DNA from 3 places in the Duganella sp. GW821-FHT07F09 genome. Region 1 is predicted to be linked to each of the others. Evidence: riboswitches for the same ligand, from Rfam matches in the RefSeq annotation. Region 1 holds a riboswitch; each other region holds the start of a gene.
The links. A riboswitch is a leader RNA that binds a small molecule or an ion and turns the genes downstream of it on or off. The one in region 1 is predicted to bind cobalamin.
Positions count from the first base shown of each region.

Region 2: it holds a riboswitch for cobalamin, as region 1 does, so the genes downstream of both, AC07P1_RS02755 (MotA/TolQ/ExbB proton channel family protein) here and AC07P1_RS33180 (TonB-dependent receptor domain-containing protein) in region 1, are expected to answer to the same signal.
Region 3: it holds a riboswitch for cobalamin, as region 1 does, so the genes downstream of both, AC07P1_RS10165 (CbtB domain-containing protein) here and AC07P1_RS33180 (TonB-dependent receptor domain-containing protein) in region 1, are expected to answer to the same signal.

Region 1 is NZ_JBWKQJ010000028.1:3,803-10,138, forward strand. It holds gene AC07P1_RS33170 (histidine phosphatase family protein) at 1-200, shown strand, start outside; gene AC07P1_RS33175 (DUF6445 family protein) at 215-973, opposite strand; cobalamin riboswitch at 1,089-1,307, shown strand; gene AC07P1_RS33180 (TonB-dependent receptor domain-containing protein) at 1,395-3,281, shown strand; gene AC07P1_RS33185 (FecCD family ABC transporter permease) at 3,487-4,509, shown strand; gene AC07P1_RS33190 (ABC transporter ATP-binding protein) at 4,511-5,284, shown strand; gene cobO (cob(I)yrinic acid a,c-diamide adenosyltransferase) at 5,281-5,916, shown strand; gene AC07P1_RS33200 (cobyrinic acid a,c-diamide synthase CobB) at 5,916-6,336, shown strand, end outside.
Region 2 is NZ_JBWKQJ010000001.1:587,864-594,199, forward strand. It holds gene AC07P1_RS02745 (cobaltochelatase subunit CobN) at 1-3,367, opposite strand, end outside; gene AC07P1_RS02750 (DUF2149 domain-containing protein) at 3,354-3,695, opposite strand; gene AC07P1_RS02755 (MotA/TolQ/ExbB proton channel family protein) at 3,697-4,293, opposite strand; cobalamin riboswitch at 4,359-4,577, opposite strand; gene cueR (Cu(I)-responsive transcriptional regulator) at 4,620-5,012, opposite strand; gene AC07P1_RS02765 (heavy metal translocating P-type ATPase) at 5,009-6,336, opposite strand, start outside.
Region 3 is NZ_JBWKQJ010000003.1:371,754-378,089, forward strand. It holds gene AC07P1_RS10150 (ribonuclease T2 family protein) at 1-219, shown strand, start outside; gene AC07P1_RS10155 (cache domain-containing protein) at 238-1,788, opposite strand; gene AC07P1_RS10160 (GNAT family N-acetyltransferase) at 2,007-2,528, shown strand; cobalamin riboswitch at 2,605-2,834, shown strand; gene AC07P1_RS10165 (CbtB domain-containing protein) at 2,994-3,197, shown strand; gene AC07P1_RS10170 (CbtA family protein) at 3,227-3,955, shown strand; gene AC07P1_RS10175 ((2Fe-2S) ferredoxin domain-containing protein) at 3,952-4,290, shown strand; gene AC07P1_RS10180 (cobaltochelatase subunit CobN) at 4,283-6,336, shown strand, end outside.

The DNA of each region.
Region 1 (6,336 bases):
TGGCCGCGCGCATCGCGGCCTTCCACGCCGACCTCCAGCGCCAGCTGGGCGACGACGGCGAGGCCATCGTCATCTGCCACGCGGGCGCCATGCGTTTGCTGTCCGCCTGCCACGCGGGCCTGCCACCGCAGGAGATGGCGCTGCAAGCCGCCCGGTCTCCCCACCATATCGCCTACGGCGCCACACTGATTCTGGAGTAATTGCCGCCCCCGACTCAGGTCGCGGCCATGCGCAGCTTGAAGAAGGCGTTGACCGTCAGCCTGCCGACAGCCGGATCATCGACCAGCAACTCGGGTGCCGCGAGATGCCCCGAGTGAAACAACTCGCCGTTATAAAAAATCGCCCGGTTGAACCGGGGATCAACGGTCAGCACCTTCTCGAAATGGTCGTCCGATGCGATGGCGAATGTCGGCGGCTTTGTGGGCAACGGCGACTCCCCCGCCTGCTCCATACGCTTCAATTCGCGCAGCAGCGCGGTGATTTCCGCCGGCGGCACCTTCGGCTTGAAAAAGCTGGTGCCGCCGAGACGCTCATCCTGGAACAGGTACAGCACCATGGCACCCACACCCTCCATCGGGTCCAGATCATAGGAATCGCGGTGCGGCATACGCTGGCCCGGCAACACCTGCTCCGGATGCCGCGTCGCCAGCGACAGCCGGCAAGCGATGCCGAGCACCCGGCGCGCCTTCAGCGGCGCGCGCGCATGCAGTAGAAACGCCTGCTGCACGCTGGAGACGAAGCGTCCCGTCAACGGCAACTCCGGTCCGGGATAGTAATTGCCGACCGAGTCGAGGAATTCTCCGCGCTGGAGCGCCGCATATTCCACCATCGTCTCCGGCTCGGCCAGGAAGTTATCGACGATGACGCATTGATGGCCGTCGAACAGCGGAACCACCCTCACGACCGGACGCGGATTGACCATGGGACGCAAAGCAGGAGGCGCGGATGACGGGACAAGACGGAGGTCTAACATGGGGCGCTCCAACGACGGCAGGTGAACTACCTGGCAAGATAGCGCAAATGATAACAAAGACCGCCCGCCATTCCCTCAATTATTTTTCACTATTTATCAAGTCACACATCAAAGCCGTATAATGACCGGCTTTGGTGCCCGCGCGTCCGTCCGGATGCGCAGTTAAACGGGAAACACGAAGCCGCCCTGCGGCCCACGTGTGCTGCCCCCGCAACGGTAAGCAAGTGTCGCGCGGCGCGCGACAAACCAGCTCTGACAACCACTGTGCTTCGCATGGGAAGGTGAGATGGTCTAACTTGCCAGCCCGGATACCGGCCAAAGCAGGTGGAAGTGGGCGAACGGGCCATCTCCCGGTTTTCCGCTTCTGTTCAATCTGGCCCACGGGGAAGTAGGCCGGTTGCTTCTAACAGAAAAATAAATCATGTCCTTTCCAATCTCCCGCCTGGCCTGCCGCCCGGCGGCACTGACCTCGCTGGCACTGGCGATGGCCGCCGCTTTCTCGCACACCGGCGCCTACGCCGACGAGGCGCCCGCCGACACCGTCGTGGTGACCGCCACCCGCACGCCGCAACCGCTGGCCGACATCATCAGCGACACCGTCACCATCAAGGCCGAACAAATCGCCGAAGCCGGCGCCGGCTCCGTGGTCGACCTGCTCAAGCGCCAGCGCGGCATCGAAGTAACGCGCAACGGCGGCGCGGGCAGCTCGTCCAATGTCTACATCCGTGGCGCCAACAGCAACCAGAGCATCGTGCTGGTCGACGGCGTGCGTATCGGCTCGTCCACCACCGGCGCCGCCAACTGGAGCGCCATCCCGCTGACCGCCATCGACCATATCGAAATCGTCTACGGTTCACTGAGCTCCCTGTACGGCGCCGACGCCATCGGCGGCGTGATCCAGATCTTCACCAAAAAGGGCCAGGGCGCGCCGGCGGTGACGGCCTTCGCCGGCTACGGCAGCGACAACACGCGCGAAGCCGATGTGACGGTTTCGGGCGCGACCGGCGGTGAGCACAGCTTCGGCTACGCGGTCAGCGCCGGCAAGGAAAAGTCGGACGGTTTCTCGACTGCCCGTCCCGGCCTGTCCTCGTACAATCCGGACGACGACGGCTACGACAAGGAAAACGTCTCCGGTCAATTCAGCCTGCAACTGGCCAAGGGCTACGAGGCCGGCGCGCTTTTCCTGCATAGCAAACTCGATTCGCAATATGACGCCCTGCGAGCCGGATCCTACGACGTGCGCAGCAAGAATGTCATCGACACCGCCAGCGTCTACGCCAAGGCGCAACTGCTGCCAATCTGGGACAGCCTGCTGCAATACGCGGAGACCAAAGACAAAGGCGAAAACTACACCAACGCCACCGCCGCCGGTTACGCGCGAATCAATACCAAGCAAAGTTTCATCACCTGGCAGAACGATCTGCGCATCGGCGCCGACGTGCTGCAACTGCTGTACGAGCACCGCAAGGAGGAAGTGCGGACCAACGGCTCCGCGCTGATTAATCGCGACCGCAACACCAACTCGTTCGCCGCCTCGTACAACGCCCGTCGTGGCGCCAATCTTCTGAGCGCGAGCGTCCGCCGCGACAATACCGTCTACGGCTCGCAGAATACCGGCTCGCTGGGCTACGGCTACAACATTACGCGGGCGCTGCGCGCCACCGCCAGCTACGGCACCAGCTTCCGCGCGCCGACCTACAACGAGTTGTACTTCCCGGAATACGGCAATCCGGCCAACAAGCCGGAGGAAGGACGCAACGCCGAAGTGGGCCTGCGCTACGACGACGGCGTCAACGCGCTGAGCGCCGGCTACTACCGCAACCGCCTGACGGACATGCTGGTCAACATCAATCCGTGCCCGTTCGGCCGCACCGGTTATCCGAGCGGCTGCGCCTATAACGTCAACCGCGCGATGCTGGAGGGGATCACGCTATCGGCCGCCACCAGGCTGGCCGGCATCAACCTCGCCGCCAACATCGATCTGCAGGACCCAAAGGATGAAACCACCGGCAAGCGTCTGCTGCGCCGCTCGAAAAAGCACGGCAACGTGACCGCCGACTATGGCATCGGCGCCCTCAAGGCCGGCGTGGAGCTGGAAGTGTCGGGCGACCGCTATGACGACGCGGCCAACAACAATCGCCTGGGCGGTTACGGGCTGGTGAACCTGTACGCGACCTACGCCTTCTCGCGCGACTGGTCGGCGCTGGTCCGCTGGAACAACATCGGCGACAAACGGTACGACCTGGCGCGCAATTACGCCACGCCCGGCTCGAATGTGTTTGCGGGTATCCGCTACGGTTACAAATAGGCCCGGACAGGTTGAAACCCGTGGAGACACGTAGGGCGGATTAGCGCAGCGTAATCGGCCATCGCCGCGCCATCGACGGCTCAAAGATGGCCGATTACGCGGTTCCCGCTAATCCGCGCTACGTGTCTCCAGTGTCATCGCTAAGTCTTGCTTAAGCTTGTAATACTGTAATCTGCCGGTGCTTCCCACTCTCTGAAAGTAGTGCATGCATTCTTTCTCACGCAATCTGCAGCAGCGCGCCGCCGTCACCCTGACCGGCCTGGCCCTGTTCGCGTTTGCCAGCCTGGTTTTCTCGGGCATGACCGGCTCGGTCGCGATTCCGTTTTCCGACATTCCCGCAGCCGTCAACGATCTGCTGCACGGCCAGACCACCACCTTGTCGGCCACCCTGCTCGACCTGCGCCTGAGCCGCGCCATCACCGCCTTCGTCACCGGCGCGGCGCTGTCGCTGGCCGGTGTCATGATGCAGGCGCTGTTGCGCAACCCGCTGGCCGACCCCTATGTCCTGGGCATCTCCTCCGGGGCCTCGGTCGGCGCGCTGGCCGCGCTGATGTTCATGTGCGCCGCGTGGATGGTCGATGCGGCGGCCTTCGCCGGCGCGGTGGTGGTGTCGATGATGCTCTACATGCTGGCGCGGCGCGACCTGCGCGGCGGCGCGGCGGCCGAAGGCGGCACCGCCCTGCTGCTGCTGACCGGCGTGATCCTGTCGTCCGCCTGCATGGCGCTGGTCACGCTGATGCTGTCGATCGCGCCGGAAAGCCGCCTGCGCACGATGGTGTTCTGGATGATCGGCGACCTGTCCGGCGCCCCGCTGCGCTGGATGCCGTGGGTGGTGCTGGCCGGGGCGCTGATCTTCGCGCTGCGCAACGCGCGCGCCATGAACGTGATGGCGCTGCACGCGGAAGCCGCCGCCACGCTGGGCATCCGCGTCGGCGCCTTGCGCAAGGGCCTGTTTTTCACCTCCGGCCTGCTGACCGCCAGCGCCGTGACCAGCGCCGGCAGCATCGGCTTCGTCGGCCTGATCGTGCCGCACGCCTGCCGCTTCGCCGTCGGTCCCGACCACCGCCTGCTGATACCCACGGCGGCGCTGGCCGGCGGCAGCTACCTGCTGCTGGCCGACACGCTGGCCCGCACCATCATCGCGCCGCAACAACTGCCGGTCGGCGTGGTCACGGCCTTGATCGGCGCGCCGGTGTTCCTGTATCAGCTGCACCGGCTGCGTAAATAATATGATCAGCACCCACAACCTCTCCCTGAAAATCGGCCAGCGCCAGCTGATCGCGGACTTGAACTGGCTTGTCCAGGACGGCGAATGCTGGAGCGTCATCGGCCGCAACGGCGCCGGCAAAAGCACGTTGCTGCGCACCCTGGCCGGCCTGCGCCCGCCGGACGGCGGCCACGTGGCCATCGGCGGGCGGCCGCTGAAGGACTGGCCGCTGGCCGAACTGGCACGGCAGCGCGCCTTCCTGGCGCAGAGCCGCAGCGACGCCTTCGCCTACACCGTGATCGAAACGGTGCTGTCGGCGCGCCATCCGTACCACGACAACCGCTATTGGGAGGGCGGCGAGGACCAGGCCATCGCCATGAGGTCTCTGGAAGCGATGGAGGTGGCGGAACTGGCCGCGCGCGACGTGCGCACGTTGTCCGGCGGCGAACGCCAGCGCGTGGCCATCGCCGCCATGCTGGCGCAGGACACGCCATTGCTGCTGCTCGACGAACCGGCCAACGCGCTCGATCTCGCGCACCAGGTCGGCGTCATGAAGCTGCTGTCGCAGCTGTGCCGCGAACAAGGAAAAACCGCCATCATGATCGGCCACGATCTGACCCTGGCGCACAGCGTCTCCACCCACGCGCTGCTGCTGATGGGCGACGGCCGCTGGCTGGCCGGCACCACCGCCGACGTGATGCGGGCCGATCTCCTGAGCGACTACCTGGGCCACCCGATCGACATCATCCAGCACGGAACACGCAGCATCTTCATTCCCACCGAGGACCACGAATGACCGACCAGAATACAGATATCACCGCCGAAACAGCGGCGCTCAACGAGCGCCATCGCGTGCGCATGGAGCGCAAGAAGGCGATCATCGACGCGCAGATCGCCGCAGCCGACAAGCAGATCGGCATCATCATCGTCAACACCGGCAATGGCAAGGGCAAGAGCTCGAGCGGCTTCGGCATGGTGATCCGCGCCCTGGGCCACGGCATGAAGGTCGGCGTGGTGCAGTTCATCAAAGGCGCGATGCAGACCGGCGAGGAAGCCTTCCTGCGCCGCTTCCCCGACGAGGTGAGCTTCCACACCATGGGCGAAGGCTATACCTGGGAGACGCAAAACCGCGAACGCGACACCGAAAAAGCGCTGCTCGCGTGGGAGCAGGCGAAGAAATTCCTGGCCGATCCCGATATCGGCCTGGTGGTGTTCGACGAACTCAATATCGCGCTGAAATACCGCTACCTGGACGTTGAAATGGTGATCAACGATCTGCTGGCGCGTCCGCCGATGCAGCACGTCGTCATCACCGGCCGTGGCGCGCCGCCGGAACTGATCGCCATCGCCGATACCGTCACCGAGATGGAGGTCGTCAAACACGCCTTCAAGGCCGGCATCGGCGCGCAACTCGGGACCGAGTGGTAATGGCGACGGTCAAAGCATTGCTGATCGCCGCCGTGGCTTCCGGCCAGGGCAAGACCACGGTGACGGCGGCGCTGGCCCGCAAGCTGGTTCGGCTGGGCAAACGCGTGCGCGTGTTCAAGTGCGGTCCGGATTTCATCGACCCGATGCTGCTGGAGCGCGCCAGCGGCGCGCCGGTGCGTACGCTCGATCTGTGGATGGTCGGCCCGGAGCAGTGCCGCGCCCAGTTGGCACAAGCGGCCGCCGAAGCGGATGTGATCCTGATCGAAGGCGTCATGGGCCTGTACGACGGCACGCCGTCGTCCGCCGACCTGGCGCGCGAGTTCGGCGTGCCGGTGATGGCGGTGATCGACGCCTCCTCGATGGCGCAAACGGCCGGCGCGCTGGTGCACGGCCTGCGCGATTACGGCCCGGTCGACATGG
Region 2 (6,336 bases), on a different contig from region 1:
AGGCCCACAGATAGTCGACCACGCGGTTGATGTAGCGCGCGCCGGAATAACCTTCCTTCAGCATGCTGTCCGCCCACTTGGGATTGAGATAGCGGGACTGCATCTCCTGGCCCATGTACTGCTCCAGTGTCTTGTGGCCCGGCTTGCGCGGATTGGACAGATCGCTCACCACCACCTCCGGCGTTTTGCCGTCCACGCTGCGGATCGCCATCGCGGTGCCGCCCAGGTACTGGAAGAAGTCGTCGTTGTCCAACGTCGCGAACAGATTGCTGGAGCGGCTGTGCAGTGCGATCTTGCTGCCGCTGATGGCCTGCTTGAACAATTCGCGCCGCTGCGCGGGATCGGCTTTATCGTCGCCCCAATAGCCGGCGCCGAAAGGATGACTCATGCGGTTGATGAAAACGTCCGCCACTTCCTTCTCGTTCTTCCAGGCGTTCGTCAGCGGAATCAGTTTTTCGATCTGCGTGCCGTATGCGCCGCTCGGCACGCCGAAGATGCGCACCGACGCCATGCGCCGCGCCTCGTCTGCGGAGATGCCGTTCGCCTGCAAGGCGGCGGCGGTCTTGCGGCTATGTTCCTGCATCACGTTTCCCGACGGGCCGACGTCAGCGGCCGCGCCCAGATCGTCCTGTTGTTGCGCCAGTTGCGCAGCCTTGTCCATCAACGCCAGCAGATTGCCGAACAGGTCGCGGAACAGGCCCGACGAAATCAGGGTGACGTCGACACGCGGGCGTGCCAACTCCTTGCGGGTCAGCGCTTCGACGCCGGTCACGCGGCCCCGTTCATCCCAGGTCGGACGCACGCCCATCAGCGCCATCGCCTGCGCTTCCATGATGCCCTCGTGGCGCGAGGTCTCCACACCCCACAGGTTCATGCTCAATTTATCCGGGTACACGCCATGGCGCTTGCGATAGTCGTCGACCAGTTGCCGCGCGAGCTTGGCGCCCGCCTCGTAGGTGGTCTTGCTGGGAATACGCGACGGATCGAGACCGAAGAAATTGCGGCCGGTCGGCAGCGCGTCCGGATTGCGCACCAGGTCCGCGCTGGCGCCGGCCGGGATGTAGCGGCCCGACAGCGCCTCCATCAACCGGTCCAGCTCCAGCGCCGCGCTGCGCTCGATATCGTTTTCCAGCTGCGCGATACGTTTGGTTTTTTGCTCGATGGTGGCGCCGGTATCGAGACTGACGACCGCGCGCGCCGTGGCGTTGCGCCGCTCCGCCGTCGGCGCCACGCCGAAGGTATGCAGTCCGAAAGGCGTCAGCTTGCTGCCGGTATCGTCCAGATATTCTTCCAGCGCCTCCATGTCGGCTTCGGTTTTGAGCTCGGTCTTTTTCATGTCCTTCAACACGCCGCTTTTGGCCGCCATGCGGTTCAGCGCCAGCAAATGGCTGCGCGCCAGCAGCGGGCTTTTTTGCTCGGCCACGCGGTGGTCGTTGAGCAGCGCGCCTAGCTCGCGCAGGTCGGGATTGAGCCCGGCGATATCGAACGGTGGCGTCATGTGGTCGATGATGGTGGCCATGCCGCGCCGCTTGGCCTGTATGCCCTCGCCCACGTCGTCCATGACGTAAGGATAAATATTCGGCATGGCGCCGATCAGGGCCTCGGTCGGATCGTCCTCTGACAGGCCGGCCTCTTTACCGGTCAGCCATTCCTGCGTGCCGTGGGTACCGATGTGCATCACCGCGTTGGCCTGGAAGCCCTTCTGCAGCCAAAGGTAAAAGGCGATGTACTCATGGCTGGGCGGCATGCTCACTTCATTATGCAGTTTCTCGAGATTCTGCTCCCACGCGCGGCCGGGCTGCGGCGCCATCAGCACATTGCCGAAGCGGCGCGCCGGATAGACGAAGAACGGCTGCCCCGTGGCGTCGCGCCACAGCACCGGTGCGCTTTCCGGCTTGCCCCATGACGCCAGGATGGCATCGCGCAGCGTCCGCGGCAGTTTGGCGAACCACGCCTGATAGTCGGCCAGCGGCACCAGCAGCGCCTGGCCGCTTTCGGCCAGATGCTTCAGGCCAGTCATGTAGTCGCCCTTGGATTTGCCGGGGTAATTCCCCCACTGCTGGATCTCGCCTTGCAGCTCGGCCTCGCCGGCCGGCAGCGCGTCACCCGTCCGATAGCCGTCGCGTTTCAGGCGCTGGACGATCTGCCACAAACTCTCCGGCAGCACGTTCAGATACGCGGCGCCGATGGTCTCGGAGCCGTGCGGGTAGTTAAAGTAGATCATGGCGATGCGCTTGTCGCCGTTGGCCTTCTGGCGCAAGGCCAGCCAGGCGGCCACGCGCTCGTTGAGCCGCTCGATGCGCTCGGGGATCGGTGTCTCCTCGACATAGGCCAGACCGGTCTGCGCATCGCTGATGCGTTCACGGCTGGCGACCACCGTCGGCTGTATCAGTCCGGCCATCTCGGCGCCGGCCAACTGCCAGGTGCGCTCGATGATATCGAGGCCGATCTTCGATTCGCGCCATTGCGCCGCCGTGTGCTGGCTTAGCGTGATGGCGTTGATCGCCGGGACGCCGATCTTGTCGAGCAGCGCGCCCGTATTGGCGGTGCCGCCGACCTTCATGCCCAGCGCGACGATCAGGTCGACGCGGCTCTTGCCGTTTTCATCGAGCAGGAAGCGCAGCGGCACGTCGTACGGATAGCCGAACACCGGCAGCACGTTGTAGCCGCCCGCCTCAAGCCGCGCGACGATGGCCGCCAGCGGCAGGGTTTGCCCCGCCACCAGGCTGGCGCGGTAGAACGGCACGGCGATCCACGGCGCGCCGTTCTTGTAGTTGGCATAGCCCTGCAAATAATGCTCGTAGCTGCTGTAGGTGCGGTTGGCGGCGACGTCGTACAGGCCGACATCCGGCATCGCGTGCACCGGCGCCACCTCCAGTTTCGAACCGAAATGCTGGCGCAGGATGTGGCGCAGCAGGTTGCCCATGTTCTCGATGCCGCCCTCGCTGTGATACTGCTGGATGGTCTTGTCGTCCTGGACACCCATCTCGCGGATGCTGTCGTCGATGGCGCCGCCGACAGCGAACACGGGATGCCGCGACTTACTCAGCGCCTGCAGTTCGTCCTTGAGTCCCGCCATCGCCAGCCTGCCCTTGGCGTTGACGACCGCCACATCGGCGCTGGCCAAGGCATTGCGGTCGGCCTGCGTCATGCCGTTGTTGGGGATGATGCGGATGACGACATTGAGCGCCTTCAGCTCCGCCTGCAAACCGCGCACCGCCAGCACCGCCGGCCGCGACTCGACATCACCGAGCATCAGCGCCAGGGTACGCGGCGCCTGCGCCGAATGTACATAACCGACGATGAAGAAGGAAATCAGCAGCAGTGAAACAACTTCCAGTATTCCAAAACGCTTATTCCGGAACATATACGACCTTCCCGTCCGGCAGTTGGTAGGCGGTGCCCAGGCGCTTGCCGGATCCGGACAATGGCTTGTCGCTGACGCGGCTTACCGTGATCTCGGCGCCCTTCTTGGTCAGCACTTCAACCCGGCCGTCCGCACTCTTTTTGGCGATGGTGACTTCCGAATTCGGGTCCAGCAGGTCCATCATGTTCCAGGCGGAGAACAGCGCCAGCATCATGGCGACGATGAAGACGATGCTGGCGTCGAACAGATTTGCGACGCCGGCCAGCGGGTCCTCGGTGTGCTCGCCGATGCGGCTGTAACGGTGGCGGTTCATAAATCGCATGGCCATGTCAGGCCTCCACGCGCATCAGGTGCGGCTTGTGTCCGTGCGTCGCCAGCATGGTTTCGGCGGCGTAGGCGATGTCGGTCAGGTCGCTGCGCAGCCAGTGCTCGCGCACCAGGCTCAGGACATAGGCGCACACGCTGCACGCCAGGCCGACCACGGTGGCGGTGAAGGCGGTGGTCATCGATTCGGCCATCTTCGGCAAATTGCCCTGCGCCAGGCCGGCCAGCGAGATACCCATCGGGATCAAGGTGCCCATCAGACCGAGCGCCGGGCCGACCCGCACCACGAAGCGCACGCCGTCCAGGCGGCGCACGCCGGCGGCATCGGCGCGCTGCACCACGCGCTCGAGGCGCGCGTCGAGTCCCGGCTCGCCCTCCTGCGCCGTCAGCACGGCCGCCATGTCGTGGCGGGCGGTGGCCACCAGCATGCGCACGCCGCGCCGGCGCTCGAGCCATTCGGCGCCGAAGGTGCCGAAGCACACCAGCATATACAAGGTCAGCGCCGCGATCCCCAGCAGCACGGGCAGATACAGCACGTTGGAAATGGAGTACAGCAGCGTCTCGATCGAGCGGATGGCCGCGTCGGCAGGCAGGTTAGGCATTGAATGATCCAGCGACAGAAGCAAGCCACTCACCTCCCCGTGAGCGGATTGAAAGGAAGCGCCTGGGCGCTTCCACCTCTTTGGCCGGTATCCGGGCTCGCAAGCAAATCCACCTGACCTTCCCATGCAAAAGCACAGTGGCATAGCGAGGCGGATAGTCGTCTGGGACGACGCTTGTTTACCGTTGCGGGGGCAGCACATGTTGGCTGGCTGGGCCAGCGCCATGTTTCCCGTTTAACTGCGCATCCAGACGGACGCGCGGGCACCAAAACCTGGCGATTATACGTGGTTCCGGCGCGCCCGGACAGATACGCCGGGTCTCCGGGCTACCTGGGACCCGCGAGGCTTTGGAGAATGGGACAATCCGGCCTGTCGTTGCCCTTGCAGCAGCGCGCCAGCGTTTGCAGCGTGTCGCGCATTTCGGTCAGCTCGTCGATGCGCTGGTTCAGCTCTGCGACGTGGCCGAGGGCGATTCTTTTCACGTCGGCGCTGGCGCGCTCCTTGTTCTGCCACAGCGACAGCAGGTCGCGGATTTGGTCCAGGGAGAAGCCCAGCGTGCGCGCACGCTTGACGAAGCGCAGCGCGTGCAGGTCGTTCTCGCTATAGATGCGGTAACCCGATTCACTGCGCCGCCCAGGTGGAATCAGCGCGATGCTCTCGTAGTAACGGATCATCTTGGCCGAGACGCCGGAGGCGCTGGCCGCTTGTCCGATGTTCATATCTTCGCTCCTTCACTTACAGGTTGCGCGTCAGGCTTCCAGCGGCGCAGCAGCAGCGCGTTGCCGATCACGCTGACGGAGCTGAGCGCCATCGCGGCGCCGGCGACCATGGGGTTGAGCAGGCCGAAGGCGGCCAGCGGAATGCCGACCAGGTTATAGATAAACGCCCAGAATAGATTCTGGCGAATCTTGCTGTAGCTGCGGCGCGAGATCGAGATGGCCGCGGCCACCAGCGCCGGGTCGCCGCGCATCAGCGTAATGCCGGCGGCATGCATGGCGACATCCGTGCCGCTGGACATGGCGATGCCGACATCGGCGGCGGCCAGCGCCGGCGCGTCGTTGATGCCGTCGCCGACCATCGCGATGCATCTGTCCTGCCGCTTCATGGCACCGATGGCGGCGGCTTTGTCGGCCGGCAGCATGTTGGCGACCACCCTGCGGATGCCGAGTGACGCGCCGACATGATCGGCGCTGCCCTGGTTGTCCCCGGTCAGCAGCACGGTCTCGATATTCAGCGCGTGCAGCGCTTCCACGGCGGCACGTGCGTTCGGCTTGACACGGTCGCCGAAGGCCAGCAGGCCGAGTAAGCGCACCGGTTGCGGCGACTGCGTGGCAAGCCACGAGACGGTCAGGCCTTGCCGTTCCAGTTCGGCGGCGCGCGCCGCCAGCGCGGTGAGCTCGACGCCCTGCTCCTGCATCAAACGCGTGCTGCCGAGGATCAGCCGCATGCCGTCGACCGTCGCGGCGACGCCGCGTCCGGGCAAGGCGGCGATGTCGGCGGCGACGGCCGGGACGAAAAGCGCGCCGGCAGCACCATCCCCGGCGGCTTGCAGCACCGCGCGGGCCAGCGCATGCTCGCTGCCCCGCTGTACCGCCGCAGCCAGTTGCAGCAGATGCGCCTTGTCGATGGCGCCGGGCGCCGGCTCGCACACCGCCAGCGACGGTTTACCTTCGGTCAGCGTGCCGGTTTTATCGAAGGCCACGGTGGTGATGCGATGCGCCAGCTCCAGCGCCTGCACATCCTTGATCAGGATGCCGTGACGCGCGGCCACGCCGGTGCCGGCCATGATGGCGGCCGGCGTTGCCAATCCCAGCGCGCACGGACAGGCGATCACCAGCACCGCCACCGCGTTGATGATGGCGGTCTCGCCGTCGCCGGACGCGAGCCACCAGCCCACTAAAGTCAGCAGCGCCAATACCAGCACCACCGGCACGAACACCGCGCTGACGCGGTCCACCAGATGCTGCACCGGCGCCTTGGCGGCCTGCGCGTCCTCCACCAGGCGGATGATGCGCGCCAGCGTGCTCTCGGCGCCGACCGCCG
Region 3 (6,336 bases), on a different contig from region 1:
TTCGCGCGGGTCAAGGCCAGCTACGGCGCCCAGGTGGCGGACAGCATCACGCTGATTTGTACGCAGCGTAAATACCTGCAGGAGATCCGCATGTCGCTGCCGCTCGAATTCAGCACCGACGGGGAGTTGAAGCAAATGGTGGGCAACGCCGCGCCCGCGCGTACGCGCGCGGTGGGCTGTGGCGACGAGGTGTATGTGGAGGGCGCCGGCCGGGATTGACCGGCCGCCTGGTCGGCCTCAGTCGATCGTGACGGCGCGCGCCTTCTTGCGCTCCGCCTTGCACTTGTACATGGCATCGTCGGCGAAGGCGATCAAGTCGTCGGCGGTGCCGGCCGACTGCGGATACACGGCCACGCCGATGCTGGCGGCGGCCAGCAATGCATGGCCGTCTATCTCATAGGGCATCGCCAGGCGTTGCGAAAGCTTGTCGACGACGCCGGCCGCGTCGTCCTCGCCGCTGGCAACCAGCACCACCGCGAACTCGTCGCCCCCCAGCCGTGCCGCCATGTCGGATTTTCGCAGTTCCGAGCGCAGACGGTTGGCGGCGTCTTTCAACAGCTCGTCGCCGGCGCCGTGGCCGTAGGTGTCGTTGATGAATTTGAAGTTGTCCAGATCCAGGTACAGCACCGCCATCGGCTCCTGATTGCGCTCGCTGAGATTGAGCTGGCGGGCGAGGAATTCGGTGAACATGGCGCGGTTGGCCAGGCCGGTCAGCGGGTCGTGCGTGGCCTGGTGCTTGGCCAGCGCGTGCATCTTCGACGCCTTGACCAGCGCCTGTCCCACTTCGTTCGCCTCGCGCAGGCCGTAGGTGGCCGGCTCGATGCTGTCGCCGGCACCGAGGGCGAGCGCCGGCGCCACCAGGTCGCGGATCGAGCGGCTGATGCGGTTGCCGATGTGCCAGGCGAAGAGCAAGCCGCCGCCCAGCAGGAGGATGGTCGACAGCACCAGCGTCCACAGTTTGGCAAGCAGTTGGGAGTTCAACACCTCGATGGGAATGCCGATGGCCACCGTCCACTGCGAATTGGGGGCCTTGGCCAGCACGGCCAGGATAGGCTTGCCGTCGAGCGTTCTGGTCTCGAAAACGCCCTCCGGCAGTTCCTGCAGCCGTTCCAGCACCTCGGGAATCGCGCTCTGTCCGACGTAGCGCTGCATGTCGCTCGTGCGCGCCACCACCGTGCCTTTGTTATCGAGGATGGTGGTGATCCAGTGCTCGGGATACTGCTGCTGTTTGAGGATGGCGCCGAAGCGCTCGACCGTCACCACGGCGCTCAGCGCGTGGAAGCCGCTGGTCTTTCTGGTGACGGGGATGCCGACCGAGACGATGTAGCGTTTGGAGATGGGCCCCATGAACACCCGCGAAATGGCGGTGGCATCGTTGTTCTGCATGTAGGTCAACAGGTGGTCCATGCTTGCGCTGGGCAGCGCGCTGCCGTAGGGCCGGAAGGTGTTGACCAGTTGCTGCCCGGTGCCGTCTTCCAGCACGATGTTGAAAATGTCCTGGCTGGCGCAGATCGCGCGCGCCTGGCCGTAGAACTGTTTGAGGTCGTCGCCGATCAGGCTGGGGGAGGTGGCGAGCGCCTTGAGCGTCGATTCGATGACGGCGAATTCCTTGTCGATCGCCATCGCGTTGGCGTGGGCGGTCGTCATCGCGCTGCGGATAAACGCCGCGCGCGCGAGCTCGTAGTCGGAGGCGATCATCTTTACCACCATCAGCGACGCTGGGACGACGCAGGCCACCACCAGCCAGATTAGTCTCGTTCGAATGGAGGGCGCGTGAGCTCGTTTCATGATTAATCCTACCTCGCTATATTTATTCTTGATGAGGCGCGATACCCCTTTTTTCGTAATATTACAACAAGGAAAGTGCATCCGTAACCCAGTCTATCCCTTTGTTTTTATTTTCTGTACGAAAATGTTTGGGTGGCCGATATGGTCGTGTGATGACTTGAGATTTATCGTCTATCATGTTGACGAGTCTCAATCAAAATCCATATTTCGGAGCCCCAATGCAACTCATCAGCTGTACGGAAGAACGCCACGCCGCAGCCATCCTCGCCATCTTCAACGACGCGATCGCCAACTCGACCGCGCTGTACGAGTATCATCCGCGCACGATGGAAACGATGAGGAACTGGTTCGCGGCCAAGCGCGCGGGCGGCTATCCGGTCATCGGGCTGGAGGACGGGGCGGGCGAGTTGCTGGGATTCGCCAGCTACGGCGCGTTTCGCGGCTTTCCGGCCAATAAATACTCGGTCGAGCACTCGATCTATGTGCGTGGCGACCAGCGCGGCAAGGGGCTGGGACGCACTTTGCTAAGCGCCATCATCGACGCCGCGCGGCAGGCCGACCTGCACATCCTGGTCGGCGGCATCGACGCGGCCAACGCGGCCAGCATCGCCTTGCACGAGCAGTTGGGATTCGTGCACGCGGGCACTATTCGTCATGCCGCCTTCAAGTTCGAGCGCTGGCTGGATCTGGCGTTTTACCAGCTCATGCTCGCCACGCCGGCGCATCCGGTGGACGGCTGACACCAGGACGACTCGACACCGACCCGCGCACGATGGCATGATCGTCTTGCAATTCCGCAGGCGCAGACCTATACTGCGCCGGTAGTCAGCTTCTGGTATCTGCAAATGATCGTTTGCAGATTTAAATGGGAAGCCGGTGCGTCGTTCCGCTGGAACGGCAATGCCGGCGCTGCCCCCGCAACGGTAAGCGAGGTTAAGGATTTGTACGATGCCACTGTGCGATTGCATGGGAAGGCGCAAATCCAGGTGTGTCCGGATGGACGCCCACTCGCCAGCCCGGAAACCAGCCAGTAGCGGTAAACACGTTTGTATTGCGGAGGGCGATACGGGTGGAGAACTGCCAAGGCTCGATCCGCGCATCTTCGTTCCGGTCCTCCCTGGCGCCGCATTCGTCTCTCCCCTGGTCCATCTTCCGATACGAGCTTTTCGACCCCGTGGTCGTCGCTGCTTTTCGGAGAAACCAATATGTCCATCAACACTATCCACGCCGGCCAGGCCCATGCCCCCGTGCATGCCCGTCCCGTCGCACTGAAAGACAAGCTGATGGCGGCCTTGATGGCCGCGAGCCTGGGCGCGGTGCTGTTGTTCGGCGCGGGGTTCGCGTCGATGGAAGCGCTGCATAACGCCGCCCACGACAGCCGCCATTCGGCGGGCTTCCCGTGTCATTGAGCCGCGCAGGGGCCGGCGCGGGCGCCGGCATGTTCAATCGCATGGTGCGAACCGCTGCGGCGGCCGGCCTGCTGGCCGGTTTGCTGCTGACCGGCGTGCAGCACCTGCAGGTGACGCGCATCATCGCGCAGGCCGAGGTGCTGGAATCGGCGGGCGGGGCGGAGCCGGTGGCGCATATGCACGCCGACGGCGCGCGGCATGTGCACGACGTGTCGCAGGAAGTGTCGCACGAAGCCCCGCACGAACATGGTGGCTGGCAGCCGGAGGACGGCGTCGAGCGCACGCTGTACACCGCGCTGGCCGACGTCAGCATGGCCGTCGGTTATGGCCTGCTGCTGGCCGCCGCCATCGGGTTGCGCGGACGGCCGGTCGACTGGCGTTCCGGCCTGTTGTGGGGCGCCGCCGGTTACGCGGTGTTCTTTCTGGCGCCGTCGGTCGGATTGCCGCCGGAGCTGCCCGGCACCGCCGCCGCGCCGGTGGCCGTCCGCCAGGGCTGGTGGATCGCGACCGCGATGTCGACCGCCACCGCGTTGGCGATGCTGGCCTTCGGCCGTCATTGGGCGCTGAAGCTGGCGGCCGTCGCGTTGCTGGTGGTGCCGCATCTGGTCGGCGCGCCTCAGCCGCTGGTCCATGCCAGCGTCGCACCGGAACATTTGCAGCGTTCCTTTGTCTACGCCACGGCGCTCGCCAATGGCGTGTTCTGGCTGGTGCTGGGCGCGCTGACCGGCTTCTTCCACAAGCGCTTCGCCGATCGATGAGAACCCACCACCGTCACTTATTCATGTGCGTCGGTCCGCGTTGCGCTCCCGTCGAGGGACGCGCGCAGGCCGTGTTCGAGCGCATGGGCGAAATGATCGACGCCCATCCGGAGCTTGCCGTCAAGCGCACGCGCACCCATTGCATGGTGGCGTGCCGCTACGAGGGACCGGTGATGGTGGTCTATCCCGAAGGCGTGTGGTACCAGCGGGTGAACGAGGCCAATGCGGAACGCATCGTCAACGAGCACTTGATCGGCGGGCGCGAAGTCGGCGACCTGATATTCCATCGCCTTGGTGAAGGCGATACCTGCGCACCGGAACCCAAAGATGATTGAAACAGCAGCCGGCCCGGCGCACGTAGCACTGCTGACGCATGCGTCCAACGATCTGACGGTATTGCACCAGGCGCAGGCGCAGCTGCCTTCGGGCTTCGCTGGCGTGGCGGGAGTCAACCTGCAGTCGCTCGATGCCGATACCTCGATGGCGGCGTTGTTGGCGGGGGATTTGCGCGCGGCGCGGGTGATCATCGTGCGCGTGTTGGGCCGACTTGGCGGCGTTCCCGGATTTACGGAACTGGTGGATCACGCGCGCCGCCATGGCCGGCATTTGATCGTCGTCAGCGGAACCGGTGAGCCAGATCCCGAGCTGGCCGCTGTGTCGGCGGTATCGGCGGACGTGCTGCAGATGACATTGAAGTACTTCCAGGCCGGAGGCAGCGCCAATCTGGCGCAGCTGCTGCGCTATCTGTCCGACCACCTGCTGTTGACCGGCTTCGGTTTCGAGCCCGCGCATCCGCTGCCGGAACACGGCATTTATCATCCCGACCTGGCGCCCGGAGCCGGCCTGGCGGATTGGCTGGCGCTGCGCGATTCGGCGCGTCCAAGCGCGGGCATCGTGTTTTATCGCGCCCACTGGATGAGCGGGAACACGCGCTTCATCGACGCCATGCTGGCCGCGCTGGAAGCGCGCGGCATGAACGTGCTGCCGGTGTTTACGTCGTCGCTGCGCGCAGGCGCCGGCGATGGCGGCAGCTTGCCCAGCGCGCTGCGCTATCTCGCCGATGCGTCGGGAGTGCATATCGATGTGCTGATTAATACCACCTCGTTCGCGATGGGCGAGATCACGCCGGGCGGCCCGACGCCGGCTGGATGGTCGGTCGGCGTGCTGGAGGCGCTCGACGTTCCGGTGCTGCAGGCCATCGCCAGCGGCATGACCCTGGAACAATGGAGCCAGTCGGCGCGCGGCCTCAACCCGCTCGATACGGCGATGAACGTGGTGCTGCCGGAATTCGACGGCCGCATCATCACGGTGCCGCTATCGTTCAAGGCGCGCGCGGCCGGCTTGCCGAACGAGGCGGTCGAGTACGACCCGCTGCCGGACCGGGTGGCACGCATCGCCGGCATCGCCTCACGTTTCGCGCGTCTTAAGCGCTTGCCCAACGCCGAGAAACGCGTGGCTTTCATGTTCACCAATTCGAGCAGCAAGGCTTCGCAGATCGGCAACGCGGTCGGGTTGGATGCGCCGGCGTCGCTGATTCGCATCCTGGAAGCGATGCGGGCCGACGGCTACGATGCGGGTCAACCCACGGGTGACGGCACGGCGTTGATTCATGACCTGATAGCGCGCTGTTCCTACGACAATATCTATGTGACCGCCGAGCAGTTGCGGCATGCCGCCGGCCGGGTGCCGGCGGCGCTGTATGCGCAATGGTTCGCGGAGCTACCGGAGTCGTTGCGGGACAAGATGACCGCGCAGTGGGGAGAGGCCCCTGGCGAAGCCTATGTCCATGATGGCCATCTGTCGTTGGCGGGAATCGAGATGGGCAATGTCTTCGTGGCCTTGCAGCCGCCGCGCGGCTATGGCATGGACCCGGATGCGATCTATCATCAGCCGGACCTGCCGCCGACGCATCACTACTACGCGCTGTATCGCTGGCTGCGGAACGAGTGGCGCGCCGACGCCATCGTCCACGTCGGCAAGCATGGCACGATGGAGTGGTTGCCGGGGAAGGGTGTCGGCTTGTCCCAGGAGTGCTTCCCCGATGCGTTGCTGGGCGACGTGCCGCTGTTTTATCCGTTCATCATCAACGATCCGGGCGAGGGCTCGCAGGCGAAGCGGCGCGGCCACGCGGTCGTCGTCGATCACCTGACGCCGCCGATGACCACCGCCGACACATACGGCGCGCTGGCCCAACTGACGCAACTGGTCGACGAATACTATCAGGTCGAGGTGCTGGACCCCGCCAAGCTGCCGTTGTTGCAGCAGCAGATCTGGGAGCTGGTCAAGCAGACCAATCTGAATTCCGATTTGCAGATGCGGCTACTGCATCATGACCATGACCACGGCCATGGCCATGCGCACCACCATCATGATCACGACCA